One region of the Pseudomonas sp. ASL9 genome, then DNA from elsewhere that is predicted to be linked to it. Evidence: predicted binding sites of a transcription regulator. Region 1 holds the regulator's gene; each other region holds the start of a gene.
What was found. Region 1 encodes FliA, which starts transcription of late flagellar genes. Its sites were predicted from a motif close to CTAAAGTTTNNNNNNNNNNNGCCGNTAA; they were not measured.
Positions count from the first base shown of each region.

Region 1 (7,454 bases):
CAGCAATTGCAAGCCTTTGCGCGAGTAGCTGTCGGACTCCGCGTCTGCTATGGCTTCAAGCCCGAGCAGACCTTCCTTGCGCGCAGTCAGACTCCAGTTGACGACACGGTCGATCCCGCCCGGCAGGTCGATACGTGGAGGGAACAGAATCCACCCAACAATCTGCAGGGCTCGCATGAAAGAGCTCATGGGAGACTGCAGCAACGCAGCAGCGAGGGTGCCGCCCAGTACGATCAAGGCCGCCGGACCATTGAGCAATGCGCTCAAGTGCCCGCCTTCCAGGTAATTGCCGCCAATAATGGCAACAAAGGCCAGGATGATCCCAATAAGACTCAGTACATCCATCAGAGACAGGCCTCAACCAAATGCTTGCCAATCTCATCCAGGCTGTACACAGCGTCCGCGAGCTCGGCTTTGACGATGGCCATGGGCATGCCGTAAATCACGCAACTCGCCTCATCCTGCGCCCATATATGGCTGCCGCCCTGCTTGAGCAGACGCGCGCCTTCGCGGCCATCGGCACCCATGCCAGTCAGCACTACCGCCAAAACTTTGTCACCGTAGGACTTGGCCGCTGAACCGAAGGTGATATCCACGCAGGGCTTGTAATTCAAGCGCTCGTCGCCGGGTAGGATCTTCACCGCGCCGCGACCATCGATCATCATTTGTTTGCCGCCAGGGGCCAGCAATGCCAGACCCGGACGCAAAATATCACCGTCTTCGGCTTCTTTGACGCTGATCTGACACAACTTGTCCAGGCGCTCGGCAAACGCCTTGGTGAACGCTGCCGGCATGTGCTGGATCAGGACGATAGGTGCCGGAAAGTTAGCGGGCAGTTGCGTCAACACTCGCTGCAACGCCACCGGACCACCGGTTGAGGTACCGATTGCCACCAGCTTGTAGGCTTTGCGCTTGGGGGCGGGCGAAGCATGCGTTGGCAAGTGCGTCGAGGAAGTATTTGCCGGTAAAGGCGCCGATCGAGTCGGTAACACACGGGACGTCGCAGACCCGGCACTCAAGGTGTTGGTTTTGGTCGGCGCGGAGCCCGTACCCGATGGGGCGGCCTGCGGCGCCGGAGCACTGTAACCGGTGAAACGACGGTTACTGTGCGAGAGAGTGTGAATTTTCTCGCACAGCAGCTGTTTGACCTTTTCAGGGTTGCGCGAGATATCTTCGAAGTTTTTGGGCAGAAAATCGACCGCACCAGCGTCCAGCGCGTCCAACGTGACTCGGGCGCCCTCATGGGTCAGTGAGGAAAACATCAGGACCGGTGTCGGGATGCGCTGCATGATATGACGCACTGCCGTGATGCCATCCATCATCGGCATCTCGTAATCCATGGTAATCACATCAGGCTTGAGTGCCAGCGCTTGCTCGATAGCTTCCTTGCCGTTAGTCGCCGTGCCGACTATCTGGATATTCGGGTCCGCAGAAAGAATTTCCGAGACGCGGCGGCGGAAGAAACCTGAATCATCCACCACCAGGACCTTAACTGCCATAAACACTCCGTTAGGTGCCGCAGGCGCCAAAGGCGACCTGCAGCCCCAGAATCAAATACGCCGCGCGGCGTAACGCTTGAGCATGCTTGGTACATCGAGAATCAAGGCAATCCGACCGTCACCGGTAATGGTGGCACCCGACATACCCGGCGTTCCCTGCAGCATTTTGCCCAGCGGCTTGATGACGACTTCTTCCTGGCCCACCAACTGATCGACGACAAAACCGATGCGTTGTGTGCCAACCGACAGGATCACTACGTGCCCCTCATGCTGCTCTTCGTGAGCAGCCGAGGCGACCAACCAACGCTTGAGATAGAACAGCGGCAGGGCCTTGTCACGCACGATAACCACTTCCTGGCCATCGACGACGTTGGTGCGCGAGAGATCAAGGTGAAAGATCTCGTTAACGTTGACCAGCGGGAAGGCAAACGCCTGATTGCCAAGCATCACCATCAGGGTCGGCATGATCGCCAGGGTCAACGGCACCTTGATGACGATCTTCGAACCCTGGCCCTTGGTCGAATAAATGTTGATCGAGCCGTTGAGCTGGGCAATCTTGGTTTTCACCACGTCCATGCCCACGCCACGCCCGGACACGTCGGAAATCTCAGTCTTGGTCGAGAAACCCGGCGCGAAAATCAGATTGAAACAATCGGTTTCGGTCAGGCGGTCGGCGGCATCCTTGTCCATCACACCGCGCTTCACAGCGATGGCGCGCAAGACATTGGCATCCATTCCCTTGCCGTCATCGGAGATCGACAGCAGGATGTGGTCGCCTTCCTGTTCGGCCGCCAGAATCACCCGACCGCACAGGGGCTTGCCCGCAGCTGCGCGCTCTTCCGGGGTTTCGATGCCGTGGTCGACGGCGTTGCGTACCAAGTGGACCAGCGGATCGGCCAGCGCCTCGACCAGGTTTTTGTCCAGGTCGGTTTCTTCGCCGACCAGTTCCAGACTGATCTCTTTCTTCAACTGACGTGCAAGGTCGCGGACCAGACGTGGGAAGCGCCCGAAGACTTTCTTGATCGGCTGCATGCGGGTTTTCATCACTGCGGTCTGCAGATCAGCCGTCACCACGTCAAGGTTCGACACTGCCTTGGACATGGCTTCGTCGCCACTGTTTAGGCCCAGACGGACCAAGCGGTTACGCACCAACACCAACTCGCCAACCATGTTCATGATTTCGTCGAGGCGTGCGGTATCGACCCGCACAGTGGTCTCGGCTTCGGAAACTGCGTGCTTCTCCAGCGCGGGCGCTTTGGCCGGAGCAGGAGCAGGAGCCGCCGCAACAGCTCTGACCAGCGCAGGCGTAGGCGCTACTGCGGCTTTAGCCACGACTGGCGCCGGTGCAACGACTGTCGCAACAGCATCAGGCTCAAACTTGCCTTTACCGTGTAACTCATCAAGCAAGGCTTCGAATTCGTGATCAGAGATTTGATCACCACCCGCAGCGCTTGCAGGCGCCTTGGCGACGGACACTGGAGCGAGGACGGCAGGCTCCAGTGCATCGGCTACGAACGAACCTTTTCCGTGCAACTGATCGAGCAGTGCTTCGAATTCGTCATCGGTAATTTCATTGCTGACGGGAGCCGTGAGCACCGCCACTGGAGCAACCGGAGCAGGCGTGACATCGACGGCGAACTGGCCTTTGCCATGCAACTGATCGAGCAGTGATTCAAATTCAGCATCGCTGATCTCGTCGCTGGCATTCGGGTCAATCGCAGGCAATGCGACCGCTGCTGGCGCACCCGCTGAAGCGGCCGCCTGCGCCTTGACGGCATTGAGCGAGTCGAGCAGTTGTTCGAATTCGTTATCAGTGATGTCGCCTGCGGGATCGGCAGGTGGCTCTTCGACACTGACGGGCACAGCCGCCGCGACCTCTGCGGCGGGCGCAGGCGCGGCCAAACGGGCTAATGCCGCCAGCAATTCGGGCGTAGCCGGAGTCACCTCAGTGCGCTCACGCACTTCAGTGAACATGCCATTGACCGCATCCAGTGCTTCCAGGACCACGTCCATCAATTCCGAGTCGACGCGACGCTCACCCTTACGCAGGATGTCGAAGACGTTCTCGGCGATGTGGCAGCACTCCACCAACTCGTGGAGCTGGAGGAAGCCGGCGCCCCCTTTTACAGTGTGAAAACCGCGAAAAATTGCATTGAGCAATTCCGAATCATCTGGTCGGCTTTCCAGCTCGACCAACTGCTCGGACAATAGCTCGAGAATCTCGCCGGCCTCTACTAGAAAATCCTGAAGGATTTCTTCATCGGCGCCGAAGCTCATTGGGGTGCTCCCTAAAATTAACCGTCGACCGACCTAGAAGCCCAGGCTGGATAGCAGATCGTCAACATCATCCTGACCGGATACAACGTCTTCACGCTTATCGGCATGAATCTGCGGACCTTCACCCTGAGACAGATGTTTTTCTTGATCTTTTTCTGCACGTATCGATTGATGGTCATGTTCGATCCCAGCAAAACGATCGACCTGGCTGGCCATCAGCACCAGTTTGAGCAGGTTGCTTTCCACTTCCGTGACCAATTGGGTCACGCGCTTGATCACCTGGCCGGTAAGGTCCTGGTAATCCTGAGCCAACAGAATATCGTTGAGATGGCCCGACACTTCTCGGGTTTCCTTTTCGCTACGTTTCAGAAAACCATCGACACGCCGGGCCAACTCACGAAACTCTTCAGCACCGACTTCGCGACGCATGAAGCGTCCCCAGTCGACACTCAAGGCGGCAGCATCGGCGCCGAGTCCGCTCATCAGTGGCGTGCTGAATTCCACCAGATCCATGGTGCGGTTGGCCGCAGCCTCGGTCAGCCGGACCACATAGGACAGGCGCTCGGTGGCATCATTGATCTGCGAGACTTCCTCGGCTTGCGGCGTGTTCGGGTCAATCTGGAAATTGACGATCGCACTGTGCAGTTCGCGGGTAAGTTTGCCGACCTCCTGATACAGGCCACTGTCGCGGGCCTTGTTAAGCTCATGAATCAACTTCGCAGCATCACCGAACCGGCCTTTTTCAAGGCTACTGACCAACTCGTGTGCGTGTTTTTTCAGGATCGACTCGAAGTCGCCCAATGACGAATCTGTGTGCTCCATAGAGCCCTCACGGCAAACATCAGCTATTAACGCGCTCGAAGATCTTTTCGATCTTTTCTTTCAGCACTTGAGCTGTGAAGGGCTTGACCACATAACCGTTCACTCCGGCCTGAGCGGCCTCGATGATCTGATCACGCTTGGCTTCAGCCGTTACCATCAACACCGGTAGATGTTTAAGGCGTTCATCGGCACGCACGTGGCGCAACAGATCGATGCCGGACATACCCGGCATGTTCCAGTCAGTCACCAAAAAGTCGAAGCTCCCGTTTTGCAGCATCGGCAGCGCGGTAGTTCCGTCGTCCGCTTCAGCCGTATTGGTGAACCCCAAGTCACGCAACAGGTTTTTTATGATCCGCCGCATCGTTGAGAAGTCATCAACAATGAGGATTTTCATGTTTTTGTTCAATTCGACCTCCAAGCAGTCTTTAACGCACTCAGCACCTGAATACGCTGTTCAATCAAAACCGGCGCAGCACACAACAGCTGCACGAAAACGACGACGGGCTTGGTAAACCAACAGGTCGTGAGCTGGCATGGCAGGTCCTATAGGACCTTGACCGACCGACTCCTGCCTAGTCTTATCTTCTTCGCACGCAACGCTTTGCACAGCCGGCTTACAGATAGCGCGAAACCACCAAGGGCCACTCACTGCCTGTCAACGCGCTCGCCATTCTCCCAAACGCCCTCGCAAACGAGCTGCGCACTGGCTGTGTAACTGGCTGACCCGCGACTCGCTGACCCCCAATACCTCACCAATTTCCTTGAGGTTCAGCTCCTCGTCGTAGTACAGCGCCAACACCAATCGCTCACGCTCTGGCAAATTGGCTATCGCATCTGCTAACGCCATCTGGAAACGTTCATCTTCCAGATCGCGCAGCGGCTCAAGCTGAGTGCTTGCGCCATCCTCGTGCAACCCTTCATGCTCGCCGTCCTGCAACAGATCGTCGAAACTGAAGAGCCGACTGCCCAAGGTGTCGTTCAAAATCCCGTAATAATCATCGAGACTCAATTGGAGTTCGGCCGCAACCTCGTGATCTTTAGCGTCACGACCCGTTTTAGCTTCAATTGCCCGAATTGCGTCACTTACCATGCGTGTATTGCGATGCACCGAGCGAGGAGCCCAGTCACCCTTGCGGACCTCATCAAGCATGGCGCCACGAATACGAATCCCGGCATACGTCTCGAAACTCGCCCCCTTGGTGGCGTCGTACTTGGTCGAGACTTCGAGCAGACCGATCATTCCCGCTTGGATCAGATCCTCGACCTGCACACTGGCGGGCAGGCGCGCAAGCAGGTGATAGGCGATGCGTTTGACCAGCGGCGCATAGCGCTCAATCAGCTCGTACTGGGAGTCTTTGGACGCCTTGCTGTACATGCGATAGCCGCTGGCTGTCATAACACCGGTCCCGCACTCGTCGGATGTACGAGCCGCTCAACGAAAAATTCCAGATGCCCACGCGGGTTGGCCGGTAACGGCCACGTGTCGACTTTCTGGGCGATGGCTTTGAACGCCAGCGAGCACTTGGAGCGAGGGAACGCTTCATACACGGCGCGCTGCTTCTGCACGGCCTTGCGTACGCATTCGTCGTAAGGCACTGCACCGACGTATTGTAAGGCGACATCCAGGAAGCGGTCCGTGACCTTGGTCAACTTGGCGAACAGATTGCGGCCTTCCTGAGGGCTTTGCGCCATGTTGGCAAGCACCCGGAAGCGGTTCATCCCGTAATCACGGTTAAGCAGCTTGATCAGTGCGTAAGCGTCGGTAATCGAGGTCGGCTCATCACACACCACCAGCAATACTTCCTGGGCTGCGCGCACGAAGCTGACGACCGATTCGCCGATGCCCGCAGCCGTGTCAATCACCAGTACATCGAGGTTATCGCCGATGTCACTGAAAGCCTGGATCAACCCGGCATGTTGCGCCTGAGTCAGATGAACCATGCTCTGAGTGCCCGACGCGGCCGGCACGATACGAATCCCGCCCGGCCCCTGAAGCAGCACGTCGCGCAGCTCACAGCGCCCCTCGATGACATCGGCGAGGGTGCGTTTTGGGGTTAAGCCGAGTAATACATCGACATTAGCCAGGCCCAGATCGGCATCCAGCAGCATGACGCGCCGGCCGAGTTCAGCCAGAGCCAGTGATAAGTTCACTGACACGTTAGTCTTACCGACGCCACCTTTGCCGCCGGTCACCGCGATAACCTGTACGGGATGCATGCTGCCCATGTTAATTTTTTACCTTGTCTTGCTTAGACCGAGGCCACATTACTGGCTGCGCGTTCGTTGAGTGAACAATGCTTGGCAGACCATGATGTAGGTACATTCCAATGTCTTGCTTTACCCAACCCTTTTGTTCGGGCTGTGATAAAGATCCGCGAACATATCTGCCATAGCTTCCTCGCTCGGCTCTTCTTGCATTTGCACACTGACCGCTCGACTCACCAACTGGTGCCGGCGCGGCAAGTGCAAATCATCCGGTATCCGTGGCCCATCCGTGAGGTAGGCCACCGGTAATTCATGACTGATTGCCAGGCTTAACACCTCACCCAGGTTGGCAGTTTCATCCAGCTTGGTGAGAATGCAGCCGGCCAGACCACAGCGCTTGTAGCTGTGGTATGCAGCGGTTAGAACCTGTTTCTGACTGGTAGTTGCCAACACCAGATAATTACGTGCTTTGATCCCGCGCCCAGCGAGGCTTTCCAACTGCATGCGCAGTGCCGGGTCGCTGGACTGCAAGCCCGCAGTGTCGATCAAGACCACTCGCTTGCGCAGCAATGGCTCCAGCGCCTGACCCAGCGACTGGCCTGGATCGATGTGGGTGACCGGCACATTGAGGATTCGGCCCAGGGTTTTCAA
Region 1 is NZ_CM155277.1:4,932,566-4,940,019, reverse strand. Features, by position in the region: gene AC1ME2_RS22730 (flagellar motor protein) at 1-345, opposite strand, end outside; gene AC1ME2_RS22725 (protein-glutamate methylesterase/protein-glutamine glutaminase) at 345-1,499, opposite strand; gene AC1ME2_RS22720 (chemotaxis protein CheA) at 1,551-3,776, opposite strand; gene AC1ME2_RS22715 (protein phosphatase CheZ) at 3,810-4,598, opposite strand; gene AC1ME2_RS22710 (chemotaxis response regulator CheY) at 4,618-4,992, opposite strand; gene fliA (RNA polymerase sigma factor FliA) at 5,254-5,994, opposite strand; gene fleN (flagellar synthesis regulator FleN) at 5,991-6,824, opposite strand; gene flhF (flagellar biosynthesis GTPase FlhF) at 6,936-7,454, opposite strand, start outside.

Region 2 (7,454 bases), 2.6 Mb from region 1:
TTTGCCCGTCACACCTTAATGAAGTGCTCACGGTAGTGACGCAATTCACCAATCGACTCGCGAATATCGTCCATTGCCAGATGGGAGCCGCCTTTCTCGAATCGCTTCAAGTTTGGCGCCCAGCGGGAGGCGAGCTCTTTAAGCGTGGAAACATCGAGGTTGCGGTAATGAAAGTAGTGCTCCAGCGTCGGCATGTGCCGATACAGGAAACGACGATCCTGGCAAATGCTGTTACCGCAGATCGGCGAACTGCGTTCTGGCACCCATTGCTGGATGAAGGCCAGGGTCTGCGCTTCGGCTTCGGCAGCACTGATACGGCTGTCGCGGACCCGCTGGGTCAAACCAGAGCCGCCGTGTTGACGGGTGTTCCACTCGTCCATACGCGCCAGGGTTTCATCACTTTGATGCACGGCAATCACCGGACCTTCAGCCAGCGTGTTTAATTCACTGTCGGTGATGATGGTCGCCATCTCGATGATGACATCGGTATCAGGGTCGAGACCGGTCATTTCCAGATCGATCCAGATCAGGTTCTGTTTGCTAAATTTTTCTTGCGTGTTCGGCATGTCGCGGCTCCTCAACGTAGGTGCGCAGTTTAGCTTACCCGGCCATGCTAGACTCCTTCGCGTTTTACCTAATCAACTACTTTATCGACTCGGAACACCCATGGCCAAACGCCAACTCAATCGTCGTCAAAACTGGCGCATCGAAAAGATTCAAGGCGAACGCGCTGCCCGTGCCGCCAAACGTGAATCGCAGACCCTTGAAACACTAGAGGGCGGTGATCTCGGCCCCGAGCAGACCGGGCTTGTGATCGCTCACTTCGGTGTGCAGGTCGAAGTCGAAGCTCAGGAAGGCGAACAAAGTGGTCAGGTGTTCCGCTGCCACCTGCGCGCCAACCTGCCGGCGCTGGTCACCGGCGACCGAGTCGTCTGGCGTGCGGGTAATCAGGGCATCGGCGTCATCGTCGCGCAACTGCCGCGTACCACAGAGCTTTGCCGCCCGGACAGTCGCGGTCAACTCAAGCCGGTTGCAGCCAACGTCGACCTGATCGTGATCGTCTTCGCGCCAATGCCGGAGCCTCATGCCAACCTGATCGACCGTTATCTGGTTGCCGCCGAACACGCGGGGATTCGTCCTCTGCTGCTGTTGAACAAGGCCGACCTGATCGACGACCAAAATGCTCCGGCGCTCAATGCGTTGCTGGCGGTGTATCGGCAATTGGGTTATCCGCTGCTGGAAGTGTCTGCGCATCAGGGCGATGGCATGCAGCAGCTGCAAACCCAGCTGGATGGGCATATCAGCGTGTTTGTCGGTCAGTCTGGTGTCGGTAAATCGTCGCTGGTCAACAGTCTGCTGCCAGAAGTCGAAGCCCGTGTCGGCCCGCTTTCCGAGCTGTCGGGGCAAGGTACCCACACCACAACGACCGCACGCCTGTTCCACTTCCCGCGTGGCGGCGATTTGATCGACTCCCCAGGGATTCGCGAATTCGGTCTGGGCCATGTCAGCCGCGCCGACGTGGAAGCCGGCTTCATCGAGTTCAACAACTTGATCGGAACCTGCCGTTTCCGCGACTGCAAACATGATCGCGAACCCGGCTGTGCGCTGCTCAAGGCCCTCGAAGAAGGCCGCGTTCAGCAACAACGGATGAACAGCTACCGCTCGATCATCGCCAGCTTGCCGGAAACCAGTTACTAAGCTTTCCAGCACACAATAAAAAGCCGCGATGATCGCGGCTTTTTATTGTGTGCTGGAAAGCCCTACTTCGTGGTCTTATCCATCTGCAGCACGCCATCCTCAAAGATATTGAGTTTGTCCCGCAGCTCATGGGGCTGCATGGGTGCTTGCGGATCGACAGGGGCCGGAGTGGTTGCGGCGCCCGGTACGCCAGTGCGGGCGGGCGATGGTGCGTCATGTGCCGGGGCAGCAGGTGCAGGCGTCCCGTCGGGCGCTGGCGGTGCGTCCTGACCACTCTCCATACGCAGCTGGGCTTTCTTAGTCAGCACAATGATGTCAATGCGACGGTTCACAGGATTCTGCGGGTTGTTGTGATCGTAAAGGGAGGACGAGGCATACCCCACAACGCGCGCCACTTGCTGGTCAGGATACCCCCCCGCGACCAACGCTCGCCGAGCCGCATTGGCACGGTTTGCCGACAGCTCCCAATTGCCGAACTCACCCGTACCCGCATAAGGAGTGGCATCGGTATGGCCGCTGATGCTGATCTTGTTCGGCACCGTTTTGATGGTGTCCGCCATGGCCAGCAAAATATCTTCGAAATACGGCTTCAAGCGGGCGCTGCCAATGTCGAACATCGGCCGGTTTGCAGCGTCCATGATCTGGATGCGCAAACCGTCCTGAGTGATCTTGAACAGGATCTGGTCCTTGAATTTCTTCAGCTGCGGATTCTCATCGACTTTGGCCTGCAGTTCTTGCAACAGCATATCCAGACGCTCTTGCTCGACTTGCTCGGCCAGAGTTCCAGCCTTATCGCTCTCAATCTTGGTGGTGTCGGGCTGCGGTTCGGACTTGACCTCCGGGTTTAAGGTCTTGTCGGGCGCCAGCGTGGGTGAGCCGCCCAGATCAATGATGTAAGGCGTACCGCTTTCAGTGAAACCCACCGGATCTTTGAAGTACCCGGCAATGGCAATCTTCTGTTGCGGAGTGGCTGAAGAAAGCAGCCACAGCACTAGAAAGAACGCCATCATTGCCGTCGCAAAGTCGGCAAAGGCAATTTTCCAGGCACCGCCGTGATGCCCGGCGGCATAGCGCTTGATGCGCTTGACGATTATCGGCTGATTATTTTCCATGACTCAGCGACCGCGAACCGCTTGCTCCAGCTCACTGAAGCTGGGGCGATGCGCCGGGTACAGAACCTTGCGACCGAACTCTACAGCCAGTGATGGCGCCATGCCTGAGGCTGACGCGACCAGCGAGGCCTTGATGGCCTCGAAAACGTTCATCTCTTCCTTGGCGTCGTGGGCCAGGGACGTGGCCAGCGGGCCAAAGAAACCGTATGCGGCGAGAATACCGAAGAAGGTACCCACCAGTGCCGCACCCACGTGCATGCCGATTGCGGCCTGATCACCGTCGCTCAGCGAAGCCATGGTAACCACGATGCCGAGTACCGCCGCGACGATACCGAAACCGGGCATGGCGTCAGCAACCCCAGTGACCGCATGGGAAGGGTGTTCCAACTCTTCCTTCATGCTTTGCAATTCCATGTCGAACAAGCCTTCAAGCTCGTGCGGCGCCATGTTGCCCGACGACATGATGCGCAGGTAATCGCAAATGTAAGCGGTCATGCGCTCATCTTTGAGTACGCCGGGGTACTTGGTGAAAATCGGGCTGGCCGAGGCGTCTTCGATGTCGCCTTCAATCGCCATCATGCCTTCGCGGCGGCTCTTGTTGAGAATCTCGTAAACCAGGCCGAGAATTTCCAGATAGAACGCGTGATTGAAGCGCGAGCTGAACATCTTCAGCGACTTTTTGATCACGAGGAGGGTCATGTAACCGGGGTTGGCCTGGAGGAACGCACCCAGTGCCGCGCCACCGATAATCATGACCTCGAAAGGCTGAATCAGTGCTGCAATCTTGCCGTGTGAAAGGACGTATCCGCCAAGCACGCTCGCGAAGACGACAATGATGCCGATAATTTTAGCCATAAATAGAGAATTCTTACTGAGTCGGGTTCGAGGTCATGAGCGGAAGTTCTTTAAACTCTTCTTCTACTTATCGGCATAAGTGGGCCAGACTATAGCCAGTTAAGGCGAAAAGCCAGTTCGGCCCGTGTAGCGGGCAGTATGGTACCAATCTGTCCTTGAACCGGCATCCGATATTATATTGCCATCATCGCCGTACAGGCCTCTTGCATGCCCCCAGAAACCTCAGCACAGCTTCCCGTTCCGCGTAGCCTCGATGCTTGGCTCAAGCAGTTGGAAGGTATTCGCTTGCCGGTGCCGATCGCCAGCCACACCCGTGTACTCGGCGCGCTGGCCGATAGCCGCCGCTCGTTACGCGACATCGCAGACCTGATGCAGGAAAGCCCGTCGCTGGTCCTCAGTGTATTGCGCGAAGCCAATCACCACAGCACCGGCTTGACGCAACCGGCAGAAAGTCTTGAGGTGGCGATCAACCGTCTGGGCTTGAAGCATACCGAAGAGTTGCTTCACCGCCTGCCTGCGCTGGAGCTGCAGGACATTCCGTTGGCCCTGCGTCAATTACAGCTGATTAGCCAACATGCGACGCAGCAGGCCAACGGACTGTTCGGCGGCCGAATGGCGCGGCTCTGGCAAGACATTCACTGGGGCAGCATGCTGTTCTTGTCGCCGCTGTGGCCAATGGCAGTCGCCCACCCCAAACTGCTCGAGGAGTGGGAGCTGCGAGTGATTCACAAGGGTGAATCGGCGCTGACCGTCGAGAAGCAACTGTTCGGCATCAGCCTGCTCACGCTGTGCCTGACGCTGGCTGAAACCTGGCGCCTGCCGATGTGGGTCGGGCAGGGTTATCAGTTGCTGATCAACGAACGTCGATTGCTGATCAGAGTGATGCATATTGCCCACGACCATCTTCATCCGCTGCGCCAACGGCAACTGCTGGACGCGGATCCAGCCCTGCAACGCTGGCTCAATCAACCCGCCAACACCATCCTGCTGGCCAACGGCATCGCGCTGTCGGCGCAACAGGCCTGGAACAGCCCGCACAGCCTGCGCTGGCAGTTGTTGACCAGCCTGTATCTGCAACAACCCCTGGGTGAATTACAACAGCTACTGCACCAACGCGCAGTACAAAGCGCCCGCAAGCATTGGGCCCCCGGACTTTGGCACCCGGCAGAAGCCTTGATCTGGCCATGGGAAACGCGGCGGATTCACCGTGGCCTGTTGCCTGCGCCGCCACCGTCCGCCGAGGCGCTGCAAGACTGGCGCAAATACTGTACCGAGCTGCTGGTCGAACCCAGTCGCTTCAACAATGCAATGCACCTGACCACCTCTGCCCGCGATGCGCTGGTGGCCTGCGGGATGCAACGCGTCATGCTGTTGATGACCGATCGCAACATGACCGCTCTGCGCGTCCATCAAATTGCCGGACTCGACAAGGAGGCCGCCAACCTGACCCTGCACATCAGCGAAAGCACAGTGTTGCAGCGCTTGATGGCTCAACCTACCCAACTGCGCCTGACACCGGCCAACAACGCGCAGTTTTCGGCGCTGTTACCCAGTCAACTCAAAGGGCTGTTTACCGGCGAACATCTGCTGCTGCGCTCGCTCAGCAGCAACGGTCGGGTGGTGATGCTGGTGTTTGCCGATCAAGGCGGCGGACCCTTCTCGGAAATCAGCGTGCAGGCCTTTGGTAAAACCGCGCAATGCATCGAGCGCGCCTTGAGCAGCTTTAGCAACCGCAAAGGCTAACGCGTAGGCTACAATTTGCCTCTTCTTTCTTATCGGGAGACCTGTATGCCGGACTTCTCTAGTTTGCCGCTGGTAATCGAACCCAGCGACCTCCTGGCCCGCCTTGACGTGCCAGAACTGATTCTTGTCGACCTGACCAGCAGCGCAAGCTATGGCACCGGACACATTCCCGGCGCGCGCTTCGTGGACCCCAAACGCACGCAAATGGGCCACCCACCTGCGCCGGGCCTTTTGCCATCGCAGGCCCAGCTTGAAACACTGTTCGGTGAACTGGGGCATAACCCCAAAGCTGTTTACGTGGTCTATGACGACGAGGGCGGTGGTTGGGCCGGGCGCTTTATATGGCTGTTGGACGTGATTGGCCACTCGAAGTATCACTATATCGATGGCGGCCTGCACGCCTGGAGAGCCGAGGCATTGCCCCTGTCGAGTGCTGTTCCGCCAGCCGTCGGTGGCCCTGTACCGTTGACCTTGCACAATGAGCCGATAGCGACCCGCGAGTACCTGCAATGCCGCTTGGGTGCCGCCGATCTAGCGATCTGGGATGCACGCGGACCGACTGAATATTCAGGCGAAAAAGTCCTCGCAGCCAAGGGCGGACACATCCCCGGCGCAGTCAATTTCGAATGGACAGCCGGCATGGACCCGTCGCGCGATCTGCGTATCCGTAAGGACATGCCACAGATCCTCGAGAATCTGGGCATTACCAAAGACAAAGAAGTAATCACCCACTGCCAGACCCATCATCGCTCCGGCTTCACCTATCTGGTGGCCAAGGCGCTGGGTTACCCGCGCGTCAAAGGCTACGCCGGCTCTTGGGGCGAATGGGGCAATCACCCCGATACACCTGTCGAAAAATAAGGCGATGCGCCACTCAGGACCACCCCTGACGACGGCTATTTTTTGCCATCCTTTATAATTGCAACTTTTTATAGATGCTTCGCTTTAGGAATTTTGATGAAACAGCGTTTGTTTATTCTCAGCCAATACCTGCTGCCACACCATTTGCTGTCTCGTCTGGCGGGCTGCATTGCCGAGTGTCAGGTGCGCTGGTTCAAGAACGCCTTCACCGCCTGGTTCGCTCGGCGTTATCAGGTCGACATGTCGCAAGCCTTGGTGGAAGACCTGACCGCTTATGAACATTTCAACGCCTTCTTCACTCGCGCCCTGAAACCTGGCGCACGGCCGCTGGATGAAACACCAGGCGCCATTCTCAGCCCTGCCGACGGCGCTGTCAGCCAATTGGGCCCTATCGATCACGGGCGGATTTTTCAGGCCAAGGGGCACAGTTTCAGCGTGCTCGAACTGCTGGGTGGCGATGCCAACCTGTCCGCGCCGTTCATGGGCGGTGAGTTCGCAACTATCTACCTGTCACCAAAAGACTATCACCGGGTCCACATGCCGCTGGCCGGGACCCTTCGTGAAATGGTCTACGTGCCTGGGCGCATTTTCTCGGTCAACCAGACCACAGCCGAAAACGTTCCGGAACTGTTCGCCCGTAATGAACGCGTGGTTTGCGTGTTCGATACCGAGCGCGGCCCAATGGCAGTGGTGTTGGTGGGCGCGATGATCGTCGCCTCGATTGAAACGGTCTGGGCCGGCCTGGTCACACCGCCTAAACGCGAACTGAAAACCGTGCGCTACGACGAAGCCGCCCGTGCGCCGATCCACCTGGAAAAAGGCGCTGAACTTGGGCGCTTCAAGCTGGGCTCCACCGCCATCGTGCTGTTCGGGCAAAATCAGGTGAAGTGGGCCGAACAACTTGCAGCAGGCGCCCCCGTGCAGATGGGTCAGGCGCTGGGGCTGGCCGCACAGGTGTGACCTCAAGTCACTCGCGTCAACACGCTCCATCCGGTAGGCTGGCAGTTGAGTGCTGCCAGCCACCGGCAGCATTCAATCACCGAAAGCGGCCACTCCAAGCCTACACTGCTAAAGTCGGGGTCGGCTATGTTCGGATGAGCAGCCGCTCGAGCCACCGCTGTTGGAGTTTGTTGGGCAAATGAGTAACTCAAGTCTGGAGCTGTTGCTGCGTGTACCCACGCCTAT
Region 2 is NZ_CM155277.1:2,327,742-2,335,195, forward strand. Features, by position in the region: gene orn (oligoribonuclease) at 9-566, opposite strand; gene rsgA (small ribosomal subunit biogenesis GTPase RsgA) at 667-1,698, shown strand; gene motB (flagellar motor protein MotB) at 1,761-2,810, opposite strand; gene motA (flagellar motor stator protein MotA) at 2,814-3,665, opposite strand; gene AC1ME2_RS10765 (HDOD domain-containing protein) at 3,873-5,408, shown strand; gene AC1ME2_RS10770 (rhodanese-like domain-containing protein) at 5,454-6,269, shown strand; gene asd (archaetidylserine decarboxylase) at 6,360-7,229, shown strand; gene AC1ME2_RS10780 (molecular chaperone) at 7,408-7,454, shown strand, end outside.
Region 2: a site for FliA is predicted at 3,733-3,760, ahead of motA (flagellar motor stator protein MotA). Genes of this name have one in related genera too.

Region 3 (7,454 bases), 2.4 Mb from region 1:
GCTTCTACAGGGATGTGCGGTTCTACACTCTGAACTTGGCCACCAGCGTTTGCAGATGGCTACCCAGGCGTGCCAGTTCGACACTGGATGCTGCGGTTTCTTCACTGGACGCTGCGGTTTGCTCGGAGACGTCGCGGACGTTCAACACGCTGCGGTTGATCTCTTCGGCGGTGGCGCTTTGTTGCTCGGCAGCGGCGGCGATTTGCTGGTTCATGCCCTGGATCGCCGAGACGGTGCGAGCAATATTCTCCAGCGAGCTGCCGGCGCTGCGCGTCAGTTCTACACTGCTGACGGTCAGGCTGCGGCTGCTGTCCATGATCGTCGCGACTTGCTGGGTGCCTTTTTGCAGGCCTGCGATCAGCTCCTCGATCTCTTCGGTGGATTTTTGTGTGCGCTGGGCCAGGCTGCGCACTTCATCGGCAACCACGGCGAAACCACGACCAGCTTCCCCTGCACGCGCGGCTTCAATGGCCGCGTTGAGCGCCAGCAGGTTGGTCTGTTGGGCAACGGATTTGATTACGTCGAGCACGCTGCCGATCTTGTCGCTTTCACGCTGGAGTTCAGTCATCGCGTCGGTGGAGTTGCCCACTTCACGGGCCAGACGTTCGATCTGGGCGATGGCTTCCTTGACCACGCGGTCGCCTTCCCGCGCCTGTTGATCGGCGGCGACAGCGGCTTCGGACGCCTCTTCGGCATTGCGCGCGACTTCCTGAACGGTGGCCGTCATTTCGTGCATGGCAGTGGCCACCTGATCGGTTTCGACTTTCTGGCTGTTAACCCCGGCGCTGGTTTGTTCGGTCACGGCGGACAGTTCTTCAGCCGCGCTGGCGATTTGCGTTACACCGTCGCTGATGCCACCAATCAAGGTGCGCAGGCTGCTGGTCATGCGTTGAATGCTGCGCTGCAACTGCCCCAGCTCATCCTTGCGCTCGACGTGTAAATCCTGGCTCAAGTCACCGGAGGCGACGCGCTCCACGACTTTGAGTGTTTGTAGCAGCGGGATGACGATTTGGCGGGTGATAGCCCAGGCGGCAATGGCACCCAGGAGCAGTGCCAGGACAGTGGCGATGCTGAGCGTGGAGCGGGCTTCAGCGCTGTCGGCATCACGCATTTGGTTTTGCGATGCAGACAGTTGGACACTGAGGGCCCGCAAGCGATCACCCAGGCTAGACATTTTAGCCGTCGCTTGCTGGCTCAGCAGTTGGGCGTCGCGGTATTGGCCCACGGCACTGCGATAGGCCTTGAGGGCATCGCTGGCGTCTTTGAGCTTGCCCAGATACTCGGACGGTATCGAACCGGGCAGGGTGTTAAGCCCGGTCAGCGCTGCGTCGATAGCAGCGTTGGCGTTCTGTTCGTATTCAGGCTTGCCGCTGTAGGTGTAGCCCGCCACCTGAAAGCGTGCCTGCTGGATCAGTTTGCTCAGTTCCACAACATTGTTGAACGCCAGAATGCTATCGCCCTTAAGCAGTGATTCCTCGATGCCGGAAACTTGCTCCACGGCGCGGTCGGCGGTAGCACCCAGGTTCACGCGACTCGCTTCGCGGGTTTGAATGGCTTGAGTCATGTCGGCGAAAGCGCGGCGGTAACTGTCGTTGGCCTGGATCTGCTCGTCGAGCATATCTTTGTTCGCTTTGTCCTGGACCTTGCTGCTTGCGGTGCGCAGGCTCTGCTCGATTTTGTCGATAACACTGCTGACTCCCGCTGCTGAGTCAGCGTTGAGTTGCACCTCGTAAAGTTGCCGAGCGACACGCAGGTCTTTGGTCAGGTCATTGATTTGCGTGATCGATGCCAGCTTGTCACCCCGATCAATCAGCGACGTGATGCTCAGCCAGCCGGTAAGGGTGATCAGCAGCGTCATCAATAGCACCAGACCGAAACCGAAGCCCAGTTTCAGGCTGACGCTTACATTTCCGAGGCATCGGACTAACCAGCTGTACATGGCGGCTCCTTGGGGTGAATTTATTATTTATAGAGAGTACCCATACATCGGCGGCACGGCTTGGAACTGAAGTGTGCTGGCTGATAAAGTCGGACGGGTCTCGTAGGAAATTTCAGCCATTGTTCGACTCGGCGTTGCCCATTCAGTCGCGCGGATTGATACGGCTGCTGCGTTAGAAAAGCCGGGCGAGCAGGGCCGTTACAGCAGTTTCGACCCGCAGGATGCGTTCGCCGAGCTGGACAGGTTGTAGGCCCGCCTTGCCCAGCAGGTCGATTTCGTAGGGGATCCAGCCGCCTTCCGGCCCGATGGCCAGCGTCACTGGCTGTTCTATGCCACGCGGGCAGGCAGGGTAGTCACCGGGATGACCGACAAGACCGAGGCTGCCTTCAACCCACTGAGGCAGACGGTCTTCGACGAAGGGTTTGAAGCGCTTTTCGATCAGGATCTCCGGCAGTACGCAGTCGCGCGCCTGTTCCAGGCCCAATATAAGTTGTTCGCGGATCGCTTCGGGCTCGAGGAAGGGTGTTTGCCAGAAGCTTTTTTCCACCCGATAGCTGTTGAGCAGAATCACCCTGGGCACGCCCATGGTTGCCACTGTCTGGAATACCCGGCGCAGCATCTTCGGCCTGGGCAAGGCTAACAACAGGGTCAGGGGCAGTTTGGCCGGTGGGGCGCGATCAAGGCTGATCTGCAATTCGGCTTCGTGGCTTTCCAGGCGCAGGAGCTCGGCAGTACCGAGCAAGCCACCGATGCGGCCCACACGCAGGGTGTCACCCACCACGGCGCGATGCACCTCTTGCATGTGCTTGAGGCGGCGGTCGCGCAGGATGACTCGGTCAGCCGCGATAAAGTCGGCATCTTCGAGCAACAGCAGATTCACGGCTGGGTCGCAGGTGGTTGATCGTGTTTGTCGGTGTCATCGTTTGGCTGGTCATCCGGGTGATCGCCACGCTTGACGATCATGCCGCTGCACAACACGCCAATCTCAAACAGCAGCCACATCGGCACCGCGAGCAATGTCTGCGAAAAGATGTCCGGTGGGGTCAGAATCATGCCGACCACGAAGCAGCCAATGATCACGTACGGGCGCATTTTTTTCAGGTATTTGACGTCGACGATGCCGATCCACACCAGCAACACCACTGCCACCGGGATCTCGAAAGCGACACCGAAGGCGAAGAACAGGGTCATGACAAAGTCCAGATAACTGGTGATGTCGGTCATCATTGAAACGCCTTCCGGGGTCACGCTGGCGAAGAAGTGGAAAATCAGCGGGAACACCAAAAAGTACGCGAAGGCCATGCCTGAATAGAACAGGATGATGCTCGACACCAGCAGCGGTACGGCGACACGTTTTTCATGCTTGTACAGGCCCGGTGCAATAAAGCCCCAGATCTGATGCAGGATCACCGGCATCGCCAGAAACAGCGAGCACATCATGGTCAGCTTGAAGGGCGTCAGGAACGGCGAGGCCACATCGGTCGCGATCATCGTCGCGCCTTCGGGCAAGTACACCCGCAATGGCGCGGAGACCAGGGTGTAGATCTTCTGGGTGAAGTAAAACAACCCGGCAAAGATCAAAAATATCGCCACAACGCAACGCAACAGGCGTGTGCGCAGCTCGGTGAGGTGCGAGATCAGCGGCATTTGCTGATCGTTTTCCGGGATATCAGCGCTCATGGGGCTCGCGGTGGCAAAGATGAATCGTTGACGGACGGTGCATTCGGCACCGCAGTGACGTGTGCGACCGGTGCAGTCTCAGTTGGTGCTGGTGCTGGTGCTGGTGCTGGTGCTGCCGGAACGACGGGGTCCGAGACAACGGCAGCGGGCTCAGTCGAGGTGACGGGCGTTGCGGGTACAGGTGCAGGTGGCGCGATGGATTGCGCTTCCACAGGCGGGCTGACCGTAGCGACGGGTTCGACCGGTGCCTCTTGCGGGGCGAAGATCTTTTTGGCTTCCTGCTCCAGCGACATAATGTGCTCGTTGTGCAGCTGCCGACGAATTTCGTCGGCGCCGATTTCTCGCTCAACTTCCTGTTTGATCGCATTGAAACTGCGTTTCAGCCGCCCGACCCAAAGGCCAGCGGTGCGCGCCGCACCGGGCAGGCGCTCGGGCCCAAGCACCAGCAGGGCGACGAGACCGACGAGCATTAGTTCAGAGAAGCTGATACCAAACATTCAACACGACCTAGTCTTTGCGGATTGGCTCTTCGACTTTATGTGCTTGCGCGTCGATGGTGTGTGGCTCGTGCAACGTCGAGCCCGGAGTCGCTTGTGGCGGCTGCATCGGCGGCTGTTGTTCGGCAGGTTTTTCCTCATCGTTCATGGCTTTGCGAAAACCCTTGATCGACTCACCGACATCAGTGCCAAGACCTTTGAGTTTCTTGGTGCCGAACACCAGGACAACGACAACCAAAATGATGAGCCAGTGTTTCCAGTCAAAAATACCCATGAAGCGTTCCTCCTAGAAGTTCGTGTTTAGTCGGCTGAGCGTGAGGCTTTTTCAGTATGCCCTGACAGCCCGAAGCGACGATCCAGTTCATCGAGCACAGCCTGCGGATGCTGACCCAATGCTGCAAGCATTACCAGACTGTGAAACCACAGGTCGGCAGTCTCGTAGATAACATCGCTGCAGTCACCGCTGATAGCGGCATCCTTGGCGGCAATGATGGTTTCGACCGATTCTTCACCGACCTTTTCCAGAATCTTGTTCAAACCTTTGTGATACAGGCTGGCGACATAAGAGCTGTCAGCAGCGGCGCCCTTGCGTGCTTCGAGCACTTCGGCCAGGCGGGTCAGGGTGTCAGTCATGTGTGTGTCCTGCCTGATAGATAGCGTGCGGGTCCTTGAGTACGGGGTCGACGACCTTCCAGCCAGCGTCGTCATACACCCGGTAGAAGCAGCTCTCACGACCGGTGTGGCAGGCAATCCCGCCGATCTGTTCGACCTTCAGGATAATCACGTCAGCGTCGCAGTCGAGGCGCAATTCATGGAGCTTTTGCACATGCCCTGATTCTTCACCTTTACGCCAAAGTTTGCCACGGGAACGCGACCAATAAATGGCCCGGTTCTCGGTCGCGGTCAAGCTCAGGGCTTCGCGATTCATCCAGGCCATCATCAACACGCGCCCGGTTATATGGTCCTGAGCAATCGCAGGTACCAAACCATCGCTGTTCCAGTGAATCTCGTCCAGCCAGTCTTTCATCGTCGACTCCGGCAGCCAGGCGTGTAGCTCTGGCGGATTGAATAGTGTGCCAGCGGCCCAGGCTGCTGGCTATCGGCGCACGACAAGATACAAACCTGCCGCCAGCATGATCCACGCCGGCCACGCTGTCAGCGTGACCAATGCTGTGCTGCCGGCGGCCAGGGTCGAGGCCAATACCGCGCCACCGGCCAGCAAGCCTGCGCCGATCAGACGCAGCGCCCAGCCGTCGCTACGCTCACGCCAGGGGGGTGGCGAGTCGGCGGTTTGGGACTGGGACGCACGCTCCAGCAGGTCGCGGGTCATGCTGGCCAGGTGGGGTATCTGTTCGACCTGCGTTTGCAGGTTGTGCAGCAGGGTTTTCGGGCTGACGCGCTCGCGCATCCAGCGCTCCAAAAACGGCTGTGCGGTGCTCCACAAATCCAGCTCCGGGTACAGTTGACGCCCCAGTCCCTCGATGTTGAGCAGGGTTTTCTGCAACAGCACCAGTTGCGGCTGGACTTCCATATTGAAGCGGCGCGCGGTCTGGAACAGGCGCATCAGCACTTGGCCGAAGGAAATGTCCTTGAGCGGTTTCTCGAAAATCGGTTCGCAAACGGTACGGATCGCCGCTTCGAATTCGTGGAGTTTGGTGTGCGCCGGTACCCAGCCCGAATCGATATGTAGCTGTGCCACGCGGCGATAGTCGCGTTTGAAGAATGCAAACAGGTTGCGCGCCAGATAATCCTGATCTTCGGGTGTCAGGCTGCCGACAATGCCGCAGTCGATGGCAATGTATTGCGGGCTCCAGGGCTGCACGGTGCTGACGAAAATGTTGCCTGGGTGCATGTCGGCATGGAAAAAGCTGTCACGAAACACCTGGGTGAAGAAAATCTCCACGCCGCGTTCGGCGAGCATTTTCATGTCGGTGCGCTGATCGGCCAGGGTCGCCAGGTCGGTGACCTGAATGCCGTAGATACGCTCCATCACCAGCACGCTTGGGCGGCACCAGTCCCAATAGACTTGCGGTACGTAAAGCAGCGGCGAGCCTTCGAAGTTGCGTCGCAGCTGGCTGGAGTTGGCCGCTTCGCGCAACAAGTCGAGTTCGTCGTAGATGGTCTTTTCGTAATCGATGACCACCTCCACCGGGTGCAGCAGGCGTGCATCGGCCGAGAGCCGTTCGGCTATGCGGGCCAGAATAAACAGCCATGCCAGATCCTGTTTGATGATCGGCTTGAGGCCTGGGCGCACGACCTTGACCACCACCTCTTCGCCACTTTTGAGCTGCGCGGCGTGTACTTGCGCCACGGAGGCGGAGGCCAGCGGGGCGACATCGAAGCGGCGGAACACGTCGCTGATCTTTGCGCCGAGCTGCGCTTCGATCAGGTCAATGGCCAACTGCGAGTCGAACGGTGGCACGCGATCCTGCAAGTGCATCAACTCGTCGGCGATGTCCTCGGGAAGCAGGTCGCGGCGGGTGGAGAGCAACTGGCCGAACTTGATGAAAATCGGACCCAGGTCTTGCAAGGCCAGGCGTAATCGTGCGCCACGGCTCAGCGCCAGGGTTTTGCGCGGAAACCAGCGCCACGGCATGGCATAACGCAGGGCGAGCATCCACCAAGGCAGCGGCAGGGCAAACAACAGGTCATCGAGACGGTAGCGGATCACGACGCGTTGGATACGAAACAGACGGCGGACGGCAAGCAGCTTCATGCGTTATCGCTGGGTTTGAGGGCGAGGGCAAGGCGCTCGAAGCGCGCCTCGAGACGTTCAAGGTCAAGCTTGGTCTGGTCCAGTTCGGCGAAGCGGGCTTCGGCCTCACGCTGACCGACCAGTGCGCGCGACTCCTCACTGAGGTAGTCGGCGAGGTTGTGCGTGAGCTGGGCAAGACTGTCGCGGGTCCAGCGGGCACTGCTGCGCAGATGACCTCCGAGCAACGGGCTGGCAACCGGACCGAGCCAGCGTGAGAGTTCGTACTCCCAATCCAGCTCAAGGTCTTGCAGCACGCCGACCAGCTCCAGCAATACGCCACTGTCGCCTTCAAGCTCGACTTCAGGGCCATGCAGCACGGCGGTTTTGTCCTGACTCAAGGCCAGGCGCAGCAAGCTCGACGCCGGCGCACGCAACGTGCAGTCGGCTTCAGCAGCCCAGTGGGCCGCCAACAGCAAGCCTTCGTCGCTGGGCATAATGAACAGCTGCAAGGCAGGATTACGGCAATCGACCGCAATCACCTTGCCTGCCAGACGCTCCAGGCGTGGCAGGGCGGTGCTGTCCATGCGCAGCACACGGTTGATGCCAAGCTCGATGCTGGCGAGCAAGCCGCTGAGTAGCATCA
Region 3 is NZ_CM155277.1:2,539,309-2,546,762, reverse strand. Features, by position in the region: gene AC1ME2_RS11750 (methyl-accepting chemotaxis protein) at 23-1,939, opposite strand; gene AC1ME2_RS11745 (16S rRNA (uracil(1498)-N(3))-methyltransferase) at 2,112-2,819, opposite strand; gene tatC (twin-arginine translocase subunit TatC) at 2,816-3,619, opposite strand; gene tatB (Sec-independent protein translocase protein TatB) at 3,616-4,116, opposite strand; gene AC1ME2_RS11730 (twin-arginine translocase TatA/TatE family subunit) at 4,127-4,390, opposite strand; gene AC1ME2_RS11725 (phosphoribosyl-ATP diphosphatase) at 4,417-4,749, opposite strand; gene hisI (phosphoribosyl-AMP cyclohydrolase) at 4,742-5,143, opposite strand; gene ubiB (ubiquinone biosynthesis regulatory protein kinase UbiB) at 5,213-6,832, opposite strand; gene AC1ME2_RS11710 (ubiquinone biosynthesis accessory factor UbiJ) at 6,829-7,452, opposite strand; gene ubiE (bifunctional demethylmenaquinone methyltransferase/2-methoxy-6-polyprenyl-1,4-benzoquinol methylase UbiE) at 7,452-7,454, opposite strand, start outside.
Region 3: a site for FliA is predicted at 1,984-2,011, ahead of AC1ME2_RS11750 (methyl-accepting chemotaxis protein). Genes of this name have one in related genera too.